Regions from separate parts of the Kitasatospora sp. NPDC090091 genome, predicted to be linked through region 1. Evidence: predicted binding sites of a transcription regulator. Region 1 holds the regulator's gene; each other region holds the start of a gene.

Evidence for each region. The regulator HrcA, encoded in region 1, represses chaperone genes, less so after heat shock. The targets are predictions, from matches to a motif close to TTNGCACTCNGNNNNNCNGAGTGCNAA.
Region 2: the regulator HrcA is predicted to act here: its motif matches at 2,094-2,120, upstream of ACIPSC_RS16615 (FmdB family zinc ribbon protein).
Region 3: the regulator HrcA is predicted to act here: its motif matches at 2,808-2,834, upstream of groL (chaperonin GroEL).
Region 4: the regulator HrcA is predicted to act here: its motif matches at 2,753-2,779, upstream of groES (co-chaperone GroES).

The regions. Positions count from the first base shown of each region.
Region 1 is NZ_JBIVDY010000003.1:128,438-133,685, reverse strand. It holds gene ACIPSC_RS06270 (PDZ domain-containing protein) at 1-1,012, opposite strand, end outside; gene ACIPSC_RS06265 (16S rRNA (uracil(1498)-N(3))-methyltransferase) at 1,122-1,871, opposite strand; gene dnaJ (molecular chaperone DnaJ) at 2,002-3,144, opposite strand; gene hrcA (heat-inducible transcriptional repressor HrcA) at 3,221-4,255, opposite strand; gene htpX (zinc metalloprotease HtpX) at 4,528-5,248, shown strand, end outside.
Region 2 is NZ_JBIVDY010000008.1:243,148-248,395, reverse strand. It holds gene ACIPSC_RS16625 (potassium/proton antiporter) at 1-270, shown strand, start outside; gene ACIPSC_RS16620 (MFS transporter) at 701-1,960, shown strand; gene ACIPSC_RS16615 (FmdB family zinc ribbon protein) at 2,131-2,436, shown strand; gene mscL (large conductance mechanosensitive channel protein MscL) at 3,110-3,529, shown strand; gene ACIPSC_RS16605 (hypothetical protein) at 3,600-3,830, opposite strand; gene ACIPSC_RS16600 (sigma-70 family RNA polymerase sigma factor) at 4,077-5,048, opposite strand.
Region 3 is NZ_JBIVDY010000008.1:80,983-86,230, reverse strand. It holds gene ACIPSC_RS15935 (hypothetical protein) at 1-461, shown strand, start outside; gene ACIPSC_RS15930 (hypothetical protein) at 581-940, opposite strand; gene groL (chaperonin GroEL) at 1,029-2,651, opposite strand; gene ACIPSC_RS15920 (cold-shock protein) at 3,042-3,245, opposite strand; gene ACIPSC_RS15915 (ubiquitin-like small modifier protein 1) at 3,805-4,083, opposite strand; gene thrC (threonine synthase) at 4,111-5,248, opposite strand, start outside.
Region 4 is NZ_JBIVDY010000014.1:89,625-94,872, reverse strand. It holds gene ACIPSC_RS24425 (LysR family transcriptional regulator) at 1-380, opposite strand, end outside; gene groL (chaperonin GroEL) at 554-2,188, opposite strand; gene groES (co-chaperone GroES) at 2,305-2,610, opposite strand; gene ACIPSC_RS24410 (methyltransferase domain-containing protein) at 2,911-4,110, shown strand; gene ACIPSC_RS24405 (polysaccharide deacetylase family protein) at 4,134-5,051, opposite strand; gene ACIPSC_RS24400 (hypothetical protein) at 5,234-5,248, opposite strand, start outside.

The DNA.
Region 1 (5,248 bases):
GGGCCTGCCGGCCGCGGACGCCGGGCGTCTCGTCCAGCACCCGGGCCGGGCCCTCGCGGTGGGTCAGCCAGTGCACGGTGCCGCGGACGACGACGGCGCCGGCCCGGCCGGTGCGGTCGGGGGCGGCGCTCTCCAGCCAGTGCGCGGCGTGCACCGGGCGGGGGCGGCGCCCGGCCCGCTGGCCGGCCGGGCGGACGTCCAGGCGGCGCGGCTCGGCGCCGGTCAGGTCGTCCAGCAGCCAGAGGTCTCCGGCGCTGTGCCAGACCACCCGGGTGCCGTCGGTGCTCGCGTTGCGGGCGTAGAAGCCGTCCGGCGAGGTGGTGTGGCGGCGCAGGTCGGAGCCGTCGGGGAGGCTGGAGTAGAGCGCGCCGACGCCCTCGTGGTCGGCGAGGAAGGCGATCCGGTCGCCGACCCAGAGCGGCGAGGAGAGCTGGCCGTCGAGGTCCTCGTGGACCCGGACGAACTCCTCGCGGCCGATCCAGAGCTTGCCGGCCCGGCCGCCCCGGTACCGCTTCCACCAGGCCGGCTCCCGGTTGTTCACGGTGGAGAGCAGCACCCGGTCGCCGTCCGGCTCGAACGCCAGCCCGCCGATCGGCCCGTACGGCAGCCGGACCGGCTCGCCGCCGTCCAGCGGCACGGCGTGCGCCCAGGTGCGGCGCAGCGTGGACTGCCCGGCGGTGGTGGTGGCGACCGGCCGGCCGTCGGCCGTCCACCCCTCCAGCCGGGTCTGGCCGCTGCCCCAGTAGGTCAGCCGGCGGGACGGGCCGCCGTCCACCGGGGCGACGTGCACCTCGGGGGCGCCGTCCCGGGCGGAGGTGAAGGCGACGTGCAGGCCGTCCGGGGAGAAGCGCGGGTTGCGGACCGGGGCGTGGTCGGCGGTCAGCCGCCAGGCCCGTCCGCCGTCCACCGGAGCCAGCCAGACGTCGTTCTCGGCCACGAAGGTGACCAGGTCACCGTGCAGGTGCGGGTGGCGCAGGTAGGCGCCGGCGGAGGTGCTCGGGGATTCGCTCACTCCGCCAGCCTAGGCACGTACGCGTACGATGCACCGGCTTTTCGGCAACAGCCGACCCCTGTGGGCGACGGCGGGGCCGGGGAGGCGGCCGTCGGCCGCGGGCGCCGGGTCAGCTCCAGCGGCCGGTGCGGCCCAGCAGCAGGGCGCCGGCGGCGACCCCGGCGGTCGAGGTGCGCAGCACCGAGGCGCCGAGCCGGTAGGGCTTGGCGCCGGCCTCGGCGAAGGCGGCCAGCTCGTCCGGCGAGACCCCGCCCTCGGGGCCGACCACCAGCACGATGTCCCCCGCGGCGGGCAGGGCGGCGCCGGCCAGCGGCTCGGCGCCCTCCTCGTGCAGCACCCCGGCGAACGCGGCGGCGGCCAGCACCGGGGCCAGCTGGCGGGTCGTCATCGGCTCCCGGACCTCGGGGAAGCGCAGCCGGCGGGACTGCTTGCCGGCCTCGCGCGCGGTGGACCGCCACTTGGCGAGCGCCTTGGCACCGCGCTCGCCCTTCCACTGGGTGATGCAGCGGGAGGCGGACCACGGGATCACCGCGTCCACGCCGACCTCGGTCATGGTCTCCACGGCCAGCTCGCCCCGGTCGCCCTTGGGCAGCGCCTGGACGACGACGATCCGCGGGGCCGGCTCGGGCTCCCGGCGGACGGCGGCCACCGCCACGTCGACGGCGTCCTTGCCGTGCACCGCGGCGACCGTGCCGTCGGCGCCGAGGCCGAGGCCGTCCGCGAGGGTCACCGCCTCGCCCGGCTCCAGCCGCTTGACGGCCGCGGCGTGCCGCCCCTCCGGGCCGTCCAGCCGGACCACCGCGCCGGGTGCGGCGGTGGCGAGCTGCGCGGTCTCGACGACGAACACGGGCGCGGTCATGGCGGTTCCTGGAGGTGGGGCGGGCGGGGGAACGACGGCGCCCGGTGACCCTCGCGGATCACCGGGCACCGGCGGTGCGGGCGACGGCCCGGTCGGCGGCCGTTGACCGGGTCAGCAGCCGTTGGCCGGGTCAGCGGCCGTTGAAGGCGTCCTTCAGCCGGGAGAACAGCCCCTGCTGGCCCGGCGCGAACTGGCCGGCCGGCCGCTCCTCGCCGCGCAGCACCGCCAGGCGGCGCAGCAGCTCCTCCTGCTCGGGGTCGAGCTTGGTGGGCGTCTGCACCTCGACATGCACTATCAGGTCGCCCCGGCCGGTGCCGCGCAGGTGGGTGATGCCGCGGCCGTGCAGCGGGATCGACTGGCCGGACTGGGTGCCGGGCCGGATGTCGACCTCCTCCAGGCCGTCCAGGGTCTGCAACGGCACCTGGGTGCCGAGCGCGGCGGCCGTCATCGGGATGGTCACCGTGCAGTGCAGGTCGTCCCCGCGGCGCTGGAAGACGGTGTGGCTGGTCTCGGCGATCTCGACGTAGAGGTCGCCGGCGGGGCCGCCGCCGGGGCCGACCTCGCCCTCGCCGGCCAGCTGGATCCGGGTGCCGTTGTCGACACCGGCCGGGATCTTGACGGTCAGGGTGCGGCGGGCGCGGACCCGGCCGTCGCCGGCGCACTCGGGGCACGGGGTCGGCACGACGGTGCCGAAGCCCTGGCACTGCGGGCAGGGGCGCGAGGTCATGACCTGGCCCAGGAAGGACCGGGTGACCTGGGAGACCTCGCCCTTGCCGCGGCACATGTCGCAGGTCTGCGCGGAGGTGCCGGGCGCGGCGCCCTCACCGCTGCAGGTGGTGCAGGTGACGGCGGTGTCGACCTGGAGTTCCTTGGTGGTGCCGAACGCGGCCTCCTCCAGGGTGATCTCCAGGCGGATCATGGCGTCCTGGCCGCGCCGGGTCCGCGAGCGCGGGCCGCGCTGGCCGGAGGCGGCGCCGAAGAAGGCGTCCATGATGTCGGAAAAGCCGAAGCCCGCCGCGCCGGCGCCGAAGCCGCCCGCACCCGCGCCGCCGTTCGGGGACAGCGGGTCCCCGCCGAGGTCGTAGACCTGACGCTTCTGCGGGTCGGAGAGCACCTCGTAGGCGGCGTTGATCTCCTTGAACCGCTCCTGCGTCTTCGGGTCCGGGTTGACGTCCGGGTGCAGTTCGCGTGCCAGGCGCCGGAACGCCTTCTTGATCTCGTCCTGCCCCGCATCCCGTCGGACGCCGAGTACCGCGTAGTAGTCCGTGGCCACCAAATGCTCCGCTTGTTCCGCCTGTAGAAGTGCCTGCGACTGGGACCACCGCCGGAATTCCCGGCGGCGGCCGTTCCTACGACTCGGCCAGGATCTGGCCGACGTACCGTGCCACCGCTCGCACCGCCCCCATTGTGCCCGGATAGTCCATCCGGGTCGGACCGATCACACCCAGTTTGGCCACGCTCTCGTCGCCCGAACCGTAACCGACCGAGACGACCGAGGTGGAATTGAGCCCTTCGTAGGCGTTCTCGCGGCCGATCCGCACCGTCATCCCGGCGTCCGCGGTCTCACCCAGGAGGCGGAGCAGGACGACCTGCTCCTCCAGTGCTTCGAGCACCGGCTGGATGGTGAGCGGGAAGTCGTGGCCGAAGCGGGTCAGGTTGGCCGTGCCGGCCAGCATGATCCGCTCCTCGTTCTGCTCGGCGAGCGCCTCGAACAGCGTCGCCAGGACGGTGGTGACGGTCGGCCGGTCGGCCGCCTCGAACAGCGCCGGCACGTCCTCCAGCAGCCCCGGGACCTCCGGAAGCCGCCGGCCGACGGCCCGCGTGTTGATCTTGGCGCGGAGGTCCGCGAGGACCACCTCGCCGACGGCGCCCGGGCAGTCGACCATCCGCTGCTCGACCCGGCCGGTGTTGGTGATCAGCACCAGCATCACCTTGCCGGGGGCCAGCGCCACCAGCTCGATGTGCCGCACGGTGGAGCGCGACAGCGAGGGGTACTGGACCACCGCGACCTGGCGGGTCAGCTGGGCGAGCAACCGGACCGTGCGGGCGACCACGTCGTCGAGGTCGACCGCGCCGTCCAGGAAGTGCCGGATCGCCCGCCGCTCGGGCGCGCTCATCGGCTTGACCTCGGCCAGCTTGTCGACGAAGAGGCGGTACCCCTTGTCGGTGGGGATCCGCCCCGCGCTGGTGTGCGGCTGGTGGATGTAGCCATCCTCCTCCAGCGCCGACATGTCGTTGCGGACCGTCGCCGGTGACACGCCGAGGTTGTGCCGCTCGACCAGGGCCTTGGAGCCGACCGGCTCCTCGGTGCCCACGTAGTCCTGGACGATGGCGCGAAGCACCGCGAGCTTGCGGTCGTCCAGCTGGCGGACCTCACCGGCCATGGGGCACGCACCTCCGTCTTCGCACGTTGTCCGTTGTGACATGTGTTCCGTACCTGCATGTTCCGGGCCGAACCGGGCAACCCCGGTCTTGGCACTCTGAACACACGAGTGCCAGAACCGTACCTGCCAGTGTAAGGCCCGGGTCCCACGGCAGGAACGGCCCGGCCGGGGTGATCCTGCCCGCAGTCCGCGGTGACGGGTCGCGCGCCGGATGATGCCCCGCGCCGGTCCGGGTGGGAGCATCGACAGCAGACGGCGAACGGAGGACAGCGATGTCGACCTCGGGCCAGCCCACCCGCTTCGCACCGGACCGCGGCCTCACCGGCCGGATGGTCGCCACGATGTTCTTCATCGGCCTGCTCTACGTCGGCTTCACCGGGCTGCTGATCGCGCTGCTGCGCGGCGCCTGGCCGCTGATCGTGCTGATCTCCGGCGGGCTGTTCGTCGCCCAGTTCTGGTTCAGCGACAAGATCACCGAGCGGGCGATGGGCGCCCACCGGGTGACCCCCGAGCAGTACCCGCAGCTGCACGGCGCCGTCGACCGGCTCTGCGCGCTCGCCGACATGCCCAAGCCCCGGGTGGCGGTCGCCGACAACGACATGCCGAACGCCTTCGCCACGGGCCGCAACCCGCAGAACGCCGTGGTGTGCGTCACCACCGGCCTGCTGCGGCGGCTGGAGCCGGAGGAGCTGGAGGGCGTCCTCGCGCACGAGCTGTCGCACGTCGCCCACCGGGACGTCGCGGTGATGACCGTCGCCGGCTTCCTCGGGGTGCTGGCCGGGGCGATGACCCGGATCGCGGTGTACGGCGGGTTCGCCGGCGGCCGGAGCAACAACGACTCCAACGCCGCGATCGTCGCGCTGATCATCCCGCTGGTGTCGGTGGTGGTCTACGCGATCAGCTTCCTGCTGACCAGGCTGCTCTCCCGCTACCGGGAGCTGGCCGCCGACCGGGCCGCCGCCCAGCTCACCGGCCGGCCCAGCGCGCTCGCCT
Region 2 (5,248 bases), on a different contig from region 1:
CACGGACATCTGCTCTCGGTGGCGCTGTCGCCGGCCTCGAAGATGTCAGGCGTGGAGATCGGCGAGCTGCGGCTGCCGGCCGGAGCGGCGGTGACCCTGGTCGTGCGCGAGGGGAACAGCTTCGTACCGGACAAGGCGACCGTGCTGCGCGGCGGCGACGAGCTGCTGGTCGTCACCACGGACGAGGTGAGCGAGGCGGCCGAGCGGCGGCTGCGGGCCGTGGACAAGGGCGGCAAGCTGGCCGGCTGGCTGCACGGACGCGGGGCCTGAGGGGCTCGAATCCCGGGCCGGGCCTTGGGCTGACCGGCTTCACCCGGGATTCACCTTCAATTGGCAGGACAAGTTTGCCAGTACCCTGTATTGTCGAGGCCAGCGCGACATCTACGCGCGTATACGTATACTGGTTGCTACACCCCCAGCATCTGCCTGATGCAGAGTTGGCGCGACCGCTCGGCGGCTGCGGCCCGGACTTCGGCACCCATGCCGGCCGGCCCGGTATCTACCCCGGTCGACGCGCGAGAGGACGACTCTCGGCGCCGTCGGGGCCACCCCATGCCCCTTCCGCGCTACCAGGCAGCAGGAAGGACCGGCCGTGACGGCTCGCCGAACGGTCGACAACGGCAGCGTCGCCAAGGACGCCCTCACCGACCCGGCCGCCCCGGCCACCCCCGCCGCCCCGGAGCGCGTCGGCTACGGCGCCCTGCTCCGCACGCCCGGGGCATGGACGTTCCTCGCCCCCGCGTTCGCCGCGCGGCTCCCGTACGCGATGCTCAGCCTGGGCATCGTCCTGCTGGTCCTGGACACCCACGGCTCGTACGGCACGGCGGGCAGCGTGGCGGCGGTCTCGGCCGTCGCCCAGGCCTTCGTCGGCCCGCAGACCGGCCGGCTCGCCGACCGCTACGGCCAGGCGGCCGTCCTGGTCCCGAGCGTGGTGGTGCACGCGTTCTCGGTCGGCGCCCTGATCGCGCTGGCGCTGGGACACGCCCCGGTCTGGAGCCTGTTCCTCGCCGCCGCCCCGGCCGGCGCCAGCGTGCCGCAGGTCGGCGCGATGGTCCGGGCCCGCTGGGTCGCCAAGCTCTCCGCGGAGGGCGCCTCGCCGGCCAAGCTGAACACGGCGTTCGCCTTCGAGTCGGTCACGGACGAGTTCACCTTCGTGGTCGGGCCGGTGCTGGCCGGCGCCATCGCCACCTCGGTCACCCCCGCCGCCGGTCTGATCGCCGAGGCCGCGCTGACGGTCGTCGGCGGCCTCGCCTTCGCCGCCCAGCGCGCCACCGCGCCGGCCCGGCACCCGCACCAGCCGGGCGTCCGCCGGGTCTCCGCGCTCTCCTCGCCCGGCGTCCGGCTGCTGGCCGGTGCCTTCCTGGGCGTGGGCACCGTCTTCGGCGCGATGCAGGTCTCGGTGACCGCCTTCACCGAGTCGGTCGGCCAGCCCGGGGCCAACGGGACGGTCTACGGGATCTTCGCCGGCGGCTCGATGCTGGCCGGCGTGCTGTACGGCATGGTCGCCTGGCGGCGGGCCGCGCGGCACCGGATGCTCGCCAGCTACGCCCTGCTGGTGCTCGGCTGCTCGACGCTCTGGGCGATGCCCAACCTGGTCGCGCTCTCGGTCGCCGGGCTGGTCTGCGGTCTGGCCATCGCGCCGACCCTGATCACCGGCTACACGCTCGTCGAGACGCTGGTCGCGGAGGGCGCCAAGACCGAGGCCTTCACCTGGCTGACCGGCGCCATCGGTCTGGGCCTGGCGGCCGGCTCCACGGTGGCCGGCCGGCTGATCGACGGCCACGGCCCGTCGGCCGGGTTCCTGGTGCCGCTGGCCGGCGCCGGTCTGGGCCTGGTCGCGCTGGTCGCGCTGCGGCACCTGCTGATCGCGCCGGGCCCGGCGAGCCCGGCGAGCCAGGTCGTCGCGAGCAGCGGCGAGCGCGGCAGCAGCCGGCAGCTGGTGGGTGCCGCCAAGGGCTGAGCCGGGGGCGACCCCGGGGCACCGGGGAGTGCCACGCGGCGGCCGGCAGCGCTCGGCGCCGCCCCGGCCGCCGACTCATCTCACACCGGAGTCGCTGGACTGATCCCGCGGAATGCCGCATCATTGACCATCGTTAGCACTCATCAGGCGAGAGTGCCAGGAGGAAGCAAGTGCCCACGTACCAGTACCAGTGCACCGAGTGCGGCAACGGCCTGGAGGCGGTGCAGAAGTTCACCGACGAGGCGCTGACCACGTGCCCCGACTGCCAGGGGAAGCTCCGCAAGGTCTTCTCGGCCGTGGGCGTGGTCTTCAAGGGCTCCGGTTTCTACCGGACCGACAGCCGCTCCTCCTCCAGCTCCTCGGTGAGCGGGGGCTCTTCGTCCTCGTCGGCCTCGTCGTCGACCTCCTCGGCCCCGGCCTCGTCCTCGGGCGGCTCGGCCCCCGCGGCGAGCCCCGCTCCGGCGACCGCCAAGTAGCGCCGCCACCGAGCACATCAGCCGCCGATCGAGGCCGGCCGACACCCGCTTTCCTGTAAGGCCCGCCGGGCCCGCGCCGACGCGCGGCCGGCGGGCCTTACGGCGCTCCGGGGCCTCACGGCGTTCCCGGGGGCCTGATAGGGCCTTACGCCGGCCCGCGGCGTCACCCGGGCGGGCCGGCATCCACCCTCACGGGTGTACGGAGTTGTCCACAGGCCCGGGTTGTCCACAGGTCTGGGGACAACGCTTCCCGAGCGCCGACGGGCGGCCCAGAGTGTGCGCGAGAGGCCGGCCCGGCGAACCCGGGCCCGGCGCCCTGCGACCCACCCGGGCGGTGCCCCATGACGACCACGGCCGCGAGCCTCCCCCGCCGCTCCCCGCTGCCGCTCCCGGCACCGAGCGTCCCACCTCGCCGGGAGGTGCCGACGTTCCCGCCGATCCGGCGCGGGGGCGGCCGGCTCCACCGGCTCCGCCGGGCCCTGTGGCAGCGGCCCGCGGCGCCGGCGCTCGTCCTGCTCGCGGTGGCCGCGGCGCTGGCGCTCGGCCCCGCGCGGGCGGGCCTGTCCCCGCCGGGCGGCGCGCCCTCCCCGCAGTCCGTCCACCGAACGGGTTGTCCGTCGGGCGCAGCGGAGGATCACCCGTGACCGAATGAGGAGGTCGTCGTTCACGCGGCATGAAGGGCTTCAAGGAATTCCTGCTGCGTGGGAACGTCGTCGAACTCGCCGTCGCCGTCGTCATCGGGGCGGCGTTCACCAACATCGTCAACGCCTTCGTGAAGGGCGTGATCAACCCGATCGTCGGGGCGCTCGGGGCCAAGGACCTGGACTCCTACCGCTCCTGTCTGAAGGGCCCCTGCGCGGTCGGCGCGACCGGGGAGGTCACGTCCGGCATCTTCATCCTCTGGGGCACCGTGCTGAGCGCGGCGCTGCAGTTCCTGATCACCGCGGCCGTCGTCTACTTCTGCATGATCCTGCCGATGACCAGGTTCACCGCGAAGCGCAAGACCCTCGCCGAGGTGCAGACGGAGACCGAGCTGAAGGAGGTCGTCCTGCTCGCCGAGATCCGTGACGCGCTGGTCGCGCAGCAGCGCTGAGCCTGCCGCGGCCTGGGTGCCCGTGCAGCGAGGCGCGGCTCGGTGGCGCGGCGCGGCCGTCCGGTGCCGGTCAGTCGCCGTGGTGCGGCGGGCGCTGGCTCAGGTACCAGTCCAGCCCGCGCCCACCGCTCTCCCCGCCGCCCGGGCGGTCGCCCCAGCCCGAGTCGGTGTCGTCCCGGGACTGCTGGTCCAGCGGGTCGCGGAAGACCAGCCGCGCCTTCGCGGCCGGCCCGGCGGCCTTCTCCTCGGTACCGTCCCGACCGGACTTCCGCTCGTCCACCGGCCCGTCTCCTTCTCGCACGTCGTCCACTCCTTCGACCCCCGCCCCGCTCGCCTGCGCGCCCGGCGCCCCTGCCGGCGTTCCTCCGGGCGGTCCCCCACCAGCCTAGAAGCTCGCGCCCGCCCGCGTGACCGGCCGCCTGCGGCCCCGGGCGGAACGCACACGGACCCCGGCGCGGAAGTGCTCCGCGCCGGGGCCCGTCCCGTTCACCGGCCCGCCTTCACCGGCCCGCGTTCACCGGCCCGCCTTCACCTGACCCGAGGGGCGTCAGGCCGCCTCGAAGCCCGCGTGGTCGGCGATCTTCTTCAGCTCGGCCAGCGCGTGCTTCTCGATCTGGCGGATCCGCTCACGGGTCAGACCGTGCTGCTTGCCGACCTCGGTGAGGGTGCGCTCGCGGCCGTCCTCCATGCCGTACCGGGAGCGGATGATCGAGGCCGTCCGGTCGTCCAGGCGCCCGATCAGGCCGTCCAGCTCCTCGCGGCGGAGCATGACCATCACGGCGTCCTCGGGGGACGTCGCCCCGGTGTCCTCGACCAGGTCGCCGAACTGGGTCTCGCCCTCGTCGTCGACCGACATGTTGAGGCTGACCGGGTCGCGCGCCCAGTCGAGTACGTCCTTGATGCGCTCCTCGGTCGTGTCCAGCTCGGCCGCGATCTCGGCCGGCTCGGCCTCGCGGCCCAGCTCCTTGGACTTCTCCCGCTGCACCCGGCGGATCCGGCCCAGCTCCTCGACCAGGTGGACGGGCAGCCGGATGGTGCGCGACTGGTCGGCGATCGACCGGGTGATCGCCTGGCGGATCCACCACGTCGCGTACGTGGAGAACTTGAACCCCTTGGCGTAGTCGAACTTCTCGACCGCCCGCACCAGGCCGGCGTTGCCCTCCTGGATGAGGTCCAGCAGCGGCAGACCACTGCGCGGGTAGCGGCGGGCGACGGCGACGACGAGGCGCAGGTTGGAGCGGATGAAGACGTCCTTGGCGCGTTCGGCGTCGTCGGCTATCGCCTCCAGCTCCGCGCGCTCGACGCCCTCGGGCAGCTCGCCTTCGTCCAGCAGGTGCTGGGCGTACACGCCGGCCTCGATCCGCAGCGAGAGCTCGACCTCCTCGGCGGCATCGAGCAGGGGCGTCCTGGCGATCTCGTCGAGGTACATGCCGACCAGGTCACGGTCGGCCTCAAGGTTGGTCGGGCGGGCCGCGCGAGTCCGGTCGGCCCTGTCGCGAACGACGGCACGGGTGGCCATGCTTGCTCCCTTTGCTGGTGTTGCCGAGGTCTGCCTGCCTGCCCCGAGAGGGCAAGAAGTGCGGGCCCCGCGGGGCTCACACGTAACGATCCAACGAACAGATTCCGGACAACATTCCCAAGTCGCTCAGATTCTTCCAGCGATGCAGTATCCTGCCGGTTTTCACCCCGGAGCTGGACGGAGGGTGACCAATCAGGTGC
Region 3 (5,248 bases), on a different contig from region 1:
CCGCGCACGCCGCGGAGCCGGACACCGTCCGGCTGGCCGCCTGGTTCCACGACGCCGTCTACCGGCCGGACCGCTCCGAGAACGAGGAGCGCAGCGCCGCCCTCGCCGCCCGGGCCCTCACCGAGGCGGGCCTGTCGCCGGAGCGGGTGGCCGAGGTGGTCCGGCTGGTCCGGCTCACCGTCACCCACCGGCCCGAGCCGGGCGACCGTGACGGGGAGGTGCTCTGCGACGCGGACCTCGCCGTCCTCGGCGGCGCCCCGGAGGCGTACGCCGGCTACGCGGCGGCCGTGCGGGAGGAGTACGCCTTCGTCCCGGAGCCGGACTTCCGGGCCGGCCGGGCCGCGGTCCTGCGGCAGCTGCTGGCGCTCCCTGAGCTCTACCGCACCCCTGCGGCGCACGAGCGGTTCGACGCCCGGGCCCGGGCCAATCTCGCCACCGAGCTCGCCACGCTGGAGGGTTAGCGCCTCACGCGGACGGCCCCGGGCGTACCGGCCTCATGCGGACGGGCCCCGCGGGTGACCTCACGCGGACGGGCCCGGGCGTACCGGCCTCACGCCTTCGGGCCCGGGCAGGCGCGCCCTCAGGCGAGCTGCCCGACGGGCGCCACCACCGCGCCCTCCTTGCCGCAGACCCAGTGCGGGTCCGGCCCCAGCTCGGGCTCCACGCTGAGCGCGTGCGGATCCCCGTCCGCCGCGCACGCGGTGCAGAGCGGCCAGCGGCCGTACGCCTCCAGCAGCGCGTCCTGGACGTCCTGGGCGACCAGCCCGAGCACGTACTCGGTGCCGTCCGGCCACTGCTCCAGCCACCAGCGCCGGTGCGTCACCGCCTTCTCGACCAGCGACACCACGGCGGCGTCCGCCACGTCCCGGGCGGTCAGGTCGGCCAGGATCAGTGCCCGCGCGCTGTGCAGCGCGGTCTCGATGTCATCTGCGGAAGCCATCCGTCCATTCTCCCAGAGAACGCCGCACGGGCGGCTCCCCGAGGGGAACCGCCCGTGCGATCGAAGACTTGACCGATCCGGCGAGGGATCAGAAGTCCATGTCACCGCCCGGCATGCCGCCGCCGGCGGCCGCAGCGGCCTTCTCCGGCTTGTCGGCGATGACGGCCTCGGTGGTGAGGAACAGCGCCGCGATGGAGGCGGCGTTCTGCAGCGCGGAGCGGGTGACCTTGGCCGGGTCGATGATGCCCTCGGCGACCAGGTCGACGTACTCGTTGGTGGCCGCGTTCAGGCCGTGACCGGCGGGGAGGTTACGCACCTTCTCCACCACGACGCCGCCCTCAAGGCCGGCGTTGGTCGCGATCTGCTTGATCGGGGCCTCCAGCGCGACCTTGACGATGTTGGCACCGGTGGCCTCGTCGCCGTCCAGCTCCAGCTTGTCGAAGGCGACACCGGCCTGCAGCAGGGCGACGCCGCCACCGGCGACGATGCCCTCCTCGACGGCGGCCTTGGCGTTGCGGACGGCGTCCTCGATGCGGTGCTTGCGCTCCTTGAGCTCCACCTCGGTGGCCGCGCCGGCCTTGATGACGGCCACGCCGCCGGCCAGCTTGGCGAGGCGCTCCTGGAGCTTCTCGCGGTCGTAGTCCGAGTCGCTGTTCTCGATCTCGGCGCGGATCTGGTTCACGCGGCCCGCGACCTGCTCGCTGTCGCCGCCACCGTCGACGATGGTGGTCTCGTCCTTGGTGATGACCACCTTGCGGGCGGTGCCCAGCAGGTCGATGCCGGCGTTCTCCAGCTTGAGGCCGACCTCCTCGGAGATCACGGTGCCACCGGTGAGGATGGCGATGTCGCCGAGCATGGCCTTGCGGCGGTCGCCGAAGCCCGGGGCCTTGACGGCGACGGACTTGAAGGTGCCGCGGATCTTGTTCACGACCAGGGTCGACAGGGCCTCGCCCTCGACGTCCTCGGCGATGATGACGAGCGGCTTGCCGCTCTGCATGACCTTCTCCAGCAGCGGGAGCAGGTCCTTGACCGAGCCGATCTTGGAGTTGGCGATGAGGATGTACGGGTCCTCGAACGTCGCCTCCATCCGCTCCAGGTCGGTGGCGAAGTAGGCCGAGATGTAGCCCTTGTCGAAGCGCATGCCCTCGGTGAGCTCCAGCTCCAGACCGAAGGTGTTGCTCTCCTCGACGGTGATGACGCCTTCCTTGCCGACCTTGTCCATGGCCTCGGCGATGAGCTCGCCGATCTGGGTGTCGGCGGCCGAGATGGAGGCGGTGGAGGCGATCTGCTCCTTGGTCTCCACGTCCTTGGCCTGGGCCAGCAGCTGGTCGGAGACGGCGGCGACGGCCTTCTCGATACCGCGCTTCAGGGCCATCGGGTTGGCGCCGGCGGCGACGTTGCGCAGACCCTCGCGGACGAGCGCCTGGGCCAGCACGGTGGCGGTGGTGGTGCCGTCACCCGCGACGTCGTCGGTCTTCTTGGCGACCTCCTTGACGAGCTCCGCGCCGATCTTCTCGTAGGGGTCCTCGAGCTCGATCTCCTTGGCGATGGAGACACCGTCGTTGGTGATCGTGGGGGCGCCCCACTTCTTCTCCAGCACGACGTTGCGGCCCTTGGGGCCGAGCGTGACCTTCACTGCGTCGGCGAGCTGGTTCATGCCACGCTCAAGGCCGCGGCGAGCTTCCTCATCAAAGGCGATGATCTTGGCCATCAGAAGTGGTCCTCCGGGACACGGTCGACTGCTCGGACCAAGGGGTGCCCGCGACGGACGGCCCTGGTGTGCGGGGGTCCTTTCCCCTACCGCTCCCGGGGGCCTCACCGACCCGGTCCGCTGTCACTCTCACGCTGTGAGTGCTAACGCCAATGATTAGCACTCCGGGTAGGCGAGTGCAAGCCCAATCGCCAACCCGCGAGCCGCGCCGCACCCCCGCGCCGGGCCTCACCGGGCCCCGTGGCCGGGCCTCACCGGGCCCCGCGGCCGGGCCCGCGCCGCGCCCCGCACACGGCGGCGGGCCCGCACGACGCGTGTCGTGCGGGCCCGCCGCGAAGCAAGAGGTGCACCAGCCGATGGGCCGAGCCGAACTCCTGGGTGTCGGAAAGGTCAGACCGCCGCGCGGACCATGTCCGCCTGCGGGCCCTTCTGCCCCTGAGAGATCTCGAACTCGACCCGCTGGCCCTCCTCAAGGGTGCGGTAGCCGTCCATCTGGATCGCGCTGTAGTGGACGAAGACGTCCGCACCACCGTCGACCGCGATGAAGCCGTAACCCTTCTCCGCGTTGAACCACTTGACGGTGCCCTGAGCCATTCCGAACTCCCCTAGTGCTGTGCTGGCCCTTCACGCGCCCGCGGGTCTGCGGGTGCGGGTCTGGTTGAGGCCGGCCCGGGGAACCCCCCCTGGGCACAGCCGTGCACGCCGCAATCCCCGCCGAGACCACCGGACGGCGTCCGGTGTACGGGCGATTGCGTCGACCGCGGCTGAATGTATCCGGATCGACGCCCTCTGCAACAGGCCCAATCGCCGGGAATTCACCGGGCCCGCCAAGGGGCAGATCCGACGGAATCGGAAGGAACGCCGCAATTCACGCCGGACATAGCGGACGGATTACCCAAATCCCCTCAAGAATTCTGACATCGGCCTGACATGTTTCACGGCCGTGGAGCGGCCGGCGGTCTCGGCGGCCGGACGGGGAACGGCGGTGCGGGCGCGGACGGATTCGACCACCGGTACGAGGGGGAGGGGAGCCCCGTTCCCGGTCGAGCCACACTCTACTCCGACTGGGAGTGCAAATATTCCCGCCAAAATACGACCGGCCACCCCGGGTCGGAATTCCGTCCCGGGGCGGCCGACTCGGCAGTCGGACGGCTCAGCAGCCGCCGGCCACCGCCGGAATGATCGAGACGCTCGCGCCGTCCTTGATCTCGGTGGCCAGACCCTCCGCGAACCGAACGTCGTCGTCGTTGACGTAGACGTTGACGAAACGGCGCAGCTTGCCGGTGTCGTCCAGAATGCGCGCGGCGATCCCGGCGTGGTTCCGGTCCAGGTCGGCGATGACGTCGCCCAGGGTGGCGCCCTCGGCGCTCACCTCGGCGGCGCCGCCGGTGTAGGTGCGCAGGATGGTCGGGATGCGGACGTTGGCGCTCATGGGGGGCTTCTCCTAGCTGGGGGTGGGTCAGGCGGAGGCGAGGCCGGCGTCGCGGAACGAGGCCAGCGTCGGGCGGATGACGGCGGTCATCCCGGCGTCGGAGACGGCGTCCAGCGTCTTCAGGCCGTCGCCGGTGTTGATCGCGACGGTCTCCTTGGCCGGGTCCAGCTGTCCGGTCTCGACCAGCTTCTTCAGCACGCCGACGGTGACGCCGCCGGCCGTCTCGGCGAAGATGCCCTCGGTGCGGGCCAGCAGCTTGATCGCGGCCACCACCTCGGCGTCCGTCACGTCCTCGACCGCACCGCCGGTGCGCCGGGCGATGTCCAGCACGTACGGGCCGTCGGCCGGGTTGCCGATCGCCAGCGACTTGGCGATGGTGTCCGGCTTGACCGGGCGGATCACGTCGTGGCCGGCCTTGAACGCCGCCGACACCGGCGAGCAGCCCTCGGCCTGGGCGCCGAAGATCTTGTACGGCCGGTCCTCGACCAGGCCGAGCTTCACCAGCTCGCGCAGCCCCTTGTCGATCTTCGTCAGCTGGGAGCCCGAGGCGATCGGGATGACGATCTGCTCCGGCAGGCGCCAGCCCAGCTGCTCGCAGATCTCGTACGCCAGCGTCTTGGAGCCCTCGCCGTAGTACGGGCGCAGGTTGACGTTGACGAAGCCCCAGCCCTCGCCGGCCGGGTCGCCGATCAGCTCCGAGCAGAAGCGGTTCACGTCGTCGTAGTTGCCCTCGATGCCGACCAGTTCGCCGCCGTACACACCGGCCATGACGACCTTGCCCTGCTCCAGGTCGTGCGGGATGAACACGCAGGACTTGAAGCCCGCCCGGGCGGCCGCGGCGCCCACCGCGCCGGCCAGGTTGCCGGTCGAGGAGCAGGAGAGCGTGGTGAAGCCGAACGCCCGCGCCGCCTCGATCGCGCAGGCGACCACGCGGTCCTTGAACGAGTGGGTCGGGTTGCCGGAGTCGTCCTTGATGTGCAGCTGCGCCGTGAAGCCGAGCTCGCGGCCCAGGTTGTCCGCCTTGACCAGCGGGGTCCAGCCAGGGTTCAGGTTCGGCTTGCCGGCGACGTCGGCCGGCACCGGCAGCAGCGGGGCGTAGCGCCAGATCGAGGCCGGGCCGGACTCGATCCGCTTCCGCAGCGCCTCGGCGCCCTCGCTCCCGAAG
Region 4 (5,248 bases), on a different contig from region 1:
TCGACCAGCGACACGCGGACCCCCGGATGGCTGTCCCGCAGCCGGGCGACAGCCGGCGGCACGAGGGTGGAACTCGCGGTCGGGAAGGACACCAGGCGCACCCGTCCGGCCCGCAGGCCGGCGATCGCCGCCACCTCCTCCTCGGCGGCGGAGAGCCCGGCCAGGATCCCGGTGGCATGCTTGAGCAGGACCCGCCCGGCCTCGCTGAGCTGCATCCCGCGGCCCGAACGGACCACCAGCGGGGTGTCGACGGACTTCTCCAGGGCCTTCATCTGCTGGCTGATGGCAGGCTGGGTGCAGCCCAGCTCGCGAGCGGCGGCGGAGAAGGAGCCGGTGCGGGCGACGGCACGCAGGACGCGCAGGTGGCGGGCCTCGATCATGCCTCAGTTGTAAGGCAGGCTTTGCCATCTGCAAAATTCTACTGATAGTTGAACGCTGAAGCACGCGCCGGACGGGCCGGACCGCACGCCGAGACACGGTCAACGCCGGAGGCCCGGTCCGCACCCCCGAGGGGGGCGGACCGGGCCTCCGGTCACCGTTCACCGGTCAGGTGTCAGTGGGAGTGGCCGTGCCCGCCGTGCGAGTGGCCGTGACCGTTGTCGGCCTCCTCCTCCTTCTTCTCCACCACGAGGGTCTCGGTGGTGAGGAGCAGGGAGGCGATCGAGGCGGCGTTCTCCAGCGCGGAGCGGGTCACCTTCACCGGGTCGATGACGCCGGCCTTGACCAGGTCGCCGTACTCGCCGGTGGCGGCGTTGTAGCCCTGGCCCTGCTCCAGCTCGGAGACCTTGGAGGTGATGACGTAGCCCTCCAGGCCGGCGTTCTGGGCGATCCAGCGCAGCGGCTCGTGCAGCGCCTTGCGGACGACCGCGACACCGGTCGCCTCGTCGCCCGACAGGCCCAGGCCGCCGTCCAGCACCTTGGCGGCGTGGACGAGGGAGGCGCCACCACCGGCGACGATGCCCTCCTCGACCGCGGCACGGGTCGCCGAGATGGCGTCCTCCAGGCGGTGCTTGCGCTCCTTCAGCTCCACCTCGGTGGCGGCGCCGACCTTGATGACGCAGACGCCGCCGGCCAGCTTGGCCAGGCGCTCCTGCAGCTTCTCGCGGTCCCAGTCCGAGTCGGTGCCCGCGATCTCGCCCTTGATCTGGGCGACGCGGCCGGCCACGGCCTCGGTGTCACCGGCACCGTCGACGATCGTGGTGTCGTCCTTGGTGATGGTCACGCGGCGGGCGGTGCCCAGCACGTCCAGACCGGCCTGGTCGAGCTTGAGGCCGACCTCCTCGGAGATGACGGTGGCACCGGTCAGGGTGGCCAGGTCGCCGAGGATCGCCTTGCGGCGGTCGCCGAAGCCCGGGGCCTTGACGGCGACGGCGTTGAAGGTGCCGCGGATCTTGTTCACCACGAGGGTGGACAGCGCCTCGCCGTCGACGTCCTCGGCGATGATCAGCAGCGGCTTCGTGGCACCGCCCTGGAGGATCTTCTCCAGCAGCGGCAGCAGCTCCTGGATGGAGGAGATCTTGCCCTGGTTGATCAGGATGTACGGGTCCTCCAGGACCGCCTCCTGCCGCTCCGCGTCGGTGACGAAGTACGGCGACAGGTAGCCCTTGTCGAACTGCATGCCCTCGGTGAAGTCCAGCTCCACGCCGAAGGTGTTCGACTCCTCGACGGTGATGACACCGTCCTTGCCGACCTTGTCGATCGCCTCGGCGATCAGCTCGCCGACCTGGGTGTCCTGCGCGGAGAGGGAGGCGACGGCGGCGACGTCGTCCTTGCCCTCGATCTCGCGGGCGACCGAGAGCAGGTGCTCGGAGACGGCGGCGACGGCCTTGTCGATGCCCTTCTTCAGGGCGGCCGGGCCGGCACCGGCGGCGACGTTGCGCAGACCCTCGTTGACCAGGGCCTGGGCCAGCACGGTGGCGGTGGTGGTGCCGTCACCCGCGACGTCGTTGGTCTTGGTGGCGACCTCCTTGACGAGCTGCGCGCCAAGGTTCTCGTACGGGTCGTCCAGCTCGACCTCACGGGCGATGGTGACACCGTCGTTGGTGATGGTCGGGGCGCCGAACTTCTTGTCGATGACGACGTTGCGGCCCTTGGGGCCGATGGTCACCTTGACGGTGTCGGCCAGCTTGTTGACACCGCGCTCCAGCGAGCGGCGGGCGTCCTCGTCGAACTGCAGGATCTTCGCCATGTTCCCTATTCCCTCGGGGCGACGGCCGGCACTGCGGCCGCCGGACTACGTGAACCAACAACCACGCCCCGGGCCCCTGTCACTTGGGACACGGATCCGGGGCGGGCTGGAACGTCTTACTTCTCGATGATGGCGAGAACGTCGCGAGCCGAGAGGACCAGGTACTCCTCGCCCTGGTACTTCACCTCGGTGCCGCCGTACTTCGAGTACAGGACGATGTCACCGACGGCGACGTCGAGCGGCAGACGCTGGCCGTCCTCGAAGCGGCCCGGGCCGACGGCCAGGACGACGCCCTCCTGGGGCTTCTCCTTGGCGGTGTCCGGGATAACCAGGCCGGAGGCCGTGGTGGTCTCGGCGTCGAGCGGCTGGACCACGATGCGGTCCTCGAGCGGCTTGATGGCAACCTTGCTGCTGGTGGTCACGTCCGAGCTCCCCTTCGGAGATTACGGGGTTTTCTAACGGGTAGGTGGCGAACCTGCGGGCCTGCCGTCGCGGGGGTCAGACACGCGTCATCGCGTTAGCACTCCCCATGGGGAGAGTGCCAAGGACGACCATAGGCCGCTGTTAGCACTCAGTCAACCAGAGTGCCAACGACGCGCCCGCCGATTCCGCGGAGCGGGACGCGTGGCCGCACGCGCGTGCGGTCCCGGACCCCCGTCGCACACTCGGCGCCCCGGCCGCTGCGGGACACCCCGGGCCGTGACACCGGCGAGAATGGCCCCGTGGAGACCGAGAACCTGCAGCCCCTGCTGACGCCCGAGGGCCAGGCCCTGCTCGCCGAGCTGCGCGAGTTCGCCCCCGAGGAGGAGCTCGCGCTGGCCACCCGGCTGCGCCGCGAGCACCCGGCGGAGCTGGTGTCGGCGGCGTTCGGCCAGGCCAGGCTGCGGCAGCGGGCCCGGGCCAAGTTCGGCGCCGACGCCGACCTGATGTACTTCACGCCCAACGGCGTCGAGCAGTCCACCCGGCGCGACGTCGCCGAGTGGCGGGCCCGACGCTTCGCCGAGCTGGGCGTGAAGAGGCTGGCCGACCTCTGCTGCGGGATCGGCGGGGACGCGCTCGCCCTGGCCCGGATCGGCATCGAGGTGCTCGCGGTCGACCGGGACCCGGCGGCCTGCGCGGCCACGGCCGCCAACGCCGCCGCGCTGGGCCTGTCCGACCTGGTCGAGGTGCGCTGCGCGGACGTCGCCGAGGTCGACGTGGCCGGCTACGACGCCGTCTTCACCGACCCCGCCCGCCGCACCTCCCGCGGCCGGGTCTTCGACCCCGAGGCGTACGCGCCGCCGCTGTCCTGGGCGATCGAGGCCGGCCGGCGCACCCCGGTCGGGGCGCTCAAGGTGGCCCCGGGCATCCCGCACGAGGCCGTCCCGGCGGACGCCGAGGCCGAGTGGGTCTCCGACCACGGCGACGTCAAGGAGGCGGTGCTCTGGTTCGGCACCCGGGCGGAGCGGCCGCACCGCGCCACGCTGCTGCCGCAGGGCGCCACGCTCACCGGCGGCGACCTGCCCGACCCGCCGGCCGGACCGGTCGGCCGCTACCTCTACGAGCCGGACGGCGCGGTGATCCGCGCCCACCTGGTGGCCGAGGTGGCCGGGCAGGTCGGCGGCCGGCTGATCGACCCGAAGATCGCCTACGTCACCTCGGACGAGCTGGTCGCCACCCCGTACGCGCACGCCTTCGAGCTCACCGACGTGCTGCCGTTCCACATCAAGAAGCTGAAGGCGCTGCTGCGCGAGCGGGCCGTCGGCACCGTGGTGATCAAGAAGCGCGGGATGGCGATCACCCCCGAGGAGCTGCGCCGCCAGCTGAAGCCGAGCGGCCCGAACGCCGTCACGGTGATCCTCAGCCGCACCGACCACGGCCCGCTGATGATGCTCGGCCGGCCCGTCCGGGCCGACGACCGGCCGGTCCCGGGCGCTCCCTAGGCGACAGGGCCTAGCGACAGGGCCTAGGAGGCCGGCGCCTGGATGTAGTCCTCCAGGCGGGCCACCGCGAAGCCCTGCTCCTGGATCCGGGCGAGCATCTCCCCGAACATCTGCGTCATCGTCTCGCCCTTGAGGTCCTTCGGGCCGCGGAAGTGGGCGAGCACGATGTCCCCGGGCCGGAGCTTCTTGTCGGCCGCCTGGTACTGCATGTCGTGGATCTGCATCGACTCGCGCCAGAGCACGACGGCCCGCGGACCGCACTGCTGCACCGCGGTGTTCAGCGCCGGGGTGTTGGCGCCGTCCCCGTACGGCGGGCGGAACAGCAGCGGCGCGGTGCCGTACTGCTGGGTGAGCGCTGACTGCGCGTCGCAGATCTCCGACTTCTGCTTCTCCGGCGCGACCTTGCTCATGATCGCGTGGTCCACGGTGTGGTTGTGGATGTGGTTGCCGAGCGCCTGGAGCGGCTTGAAGTAGCCGTAGTTGTCCTTGACGATGTCGCGGGTCAGGAACATCGAGACCGGCACCTTGAGGTCGGTCAGCATCTCGACGAACTTCGGGTCCTTCTCGGCGCCGTCGTCGATGGTGATGAAGACGACCTTGTCGGTGGTCTTCACGTCGCTGAAGACCGGGACGGGGCCGGTCCGCTGGAGCTTGACCGGCTTGTCGGCGGGCGCCGCCGGGGCCGGCGGCAGCGGCTTGAGGTTCCACTTGGCCCAGACGGCCGCGTCCCCGGCGGCGGGCACGGCGGCCGGCGTGGTGCCGGCCGGGGCCGGGGTCGGCCGGCCGGCGGTGGTTCCGGCGGACGGCGCGGCCGCCGCCGACGTTCCGGCGGCCGCGGCCGGCCCGGTGGCGCCGCCGCTGCCGCAGCCGGTGGCGGCGGCCAGCAGCGCCAGTGCCCCCACCGCGTACGTCCCCGCCCTGCCCCGCCCGTACTTCTTCACCGCGCCGCGCTCCCCGGTCCCGTTCAGCGATCTCTCAGCTATGCACGGTAGCGGTCGGTCGTTCGGTTCCCGGACAGGCCTGCGCACGGCTGCTCCGCCCCGGCGAACGGGTCGTGCCTGTCGTGCGGGTCGTGCCTGTCGTGCGGGTCGGGTCGGTCGTGCGGGTCGGGTCGGGTCGGGTCCTACTCCACGTGCTC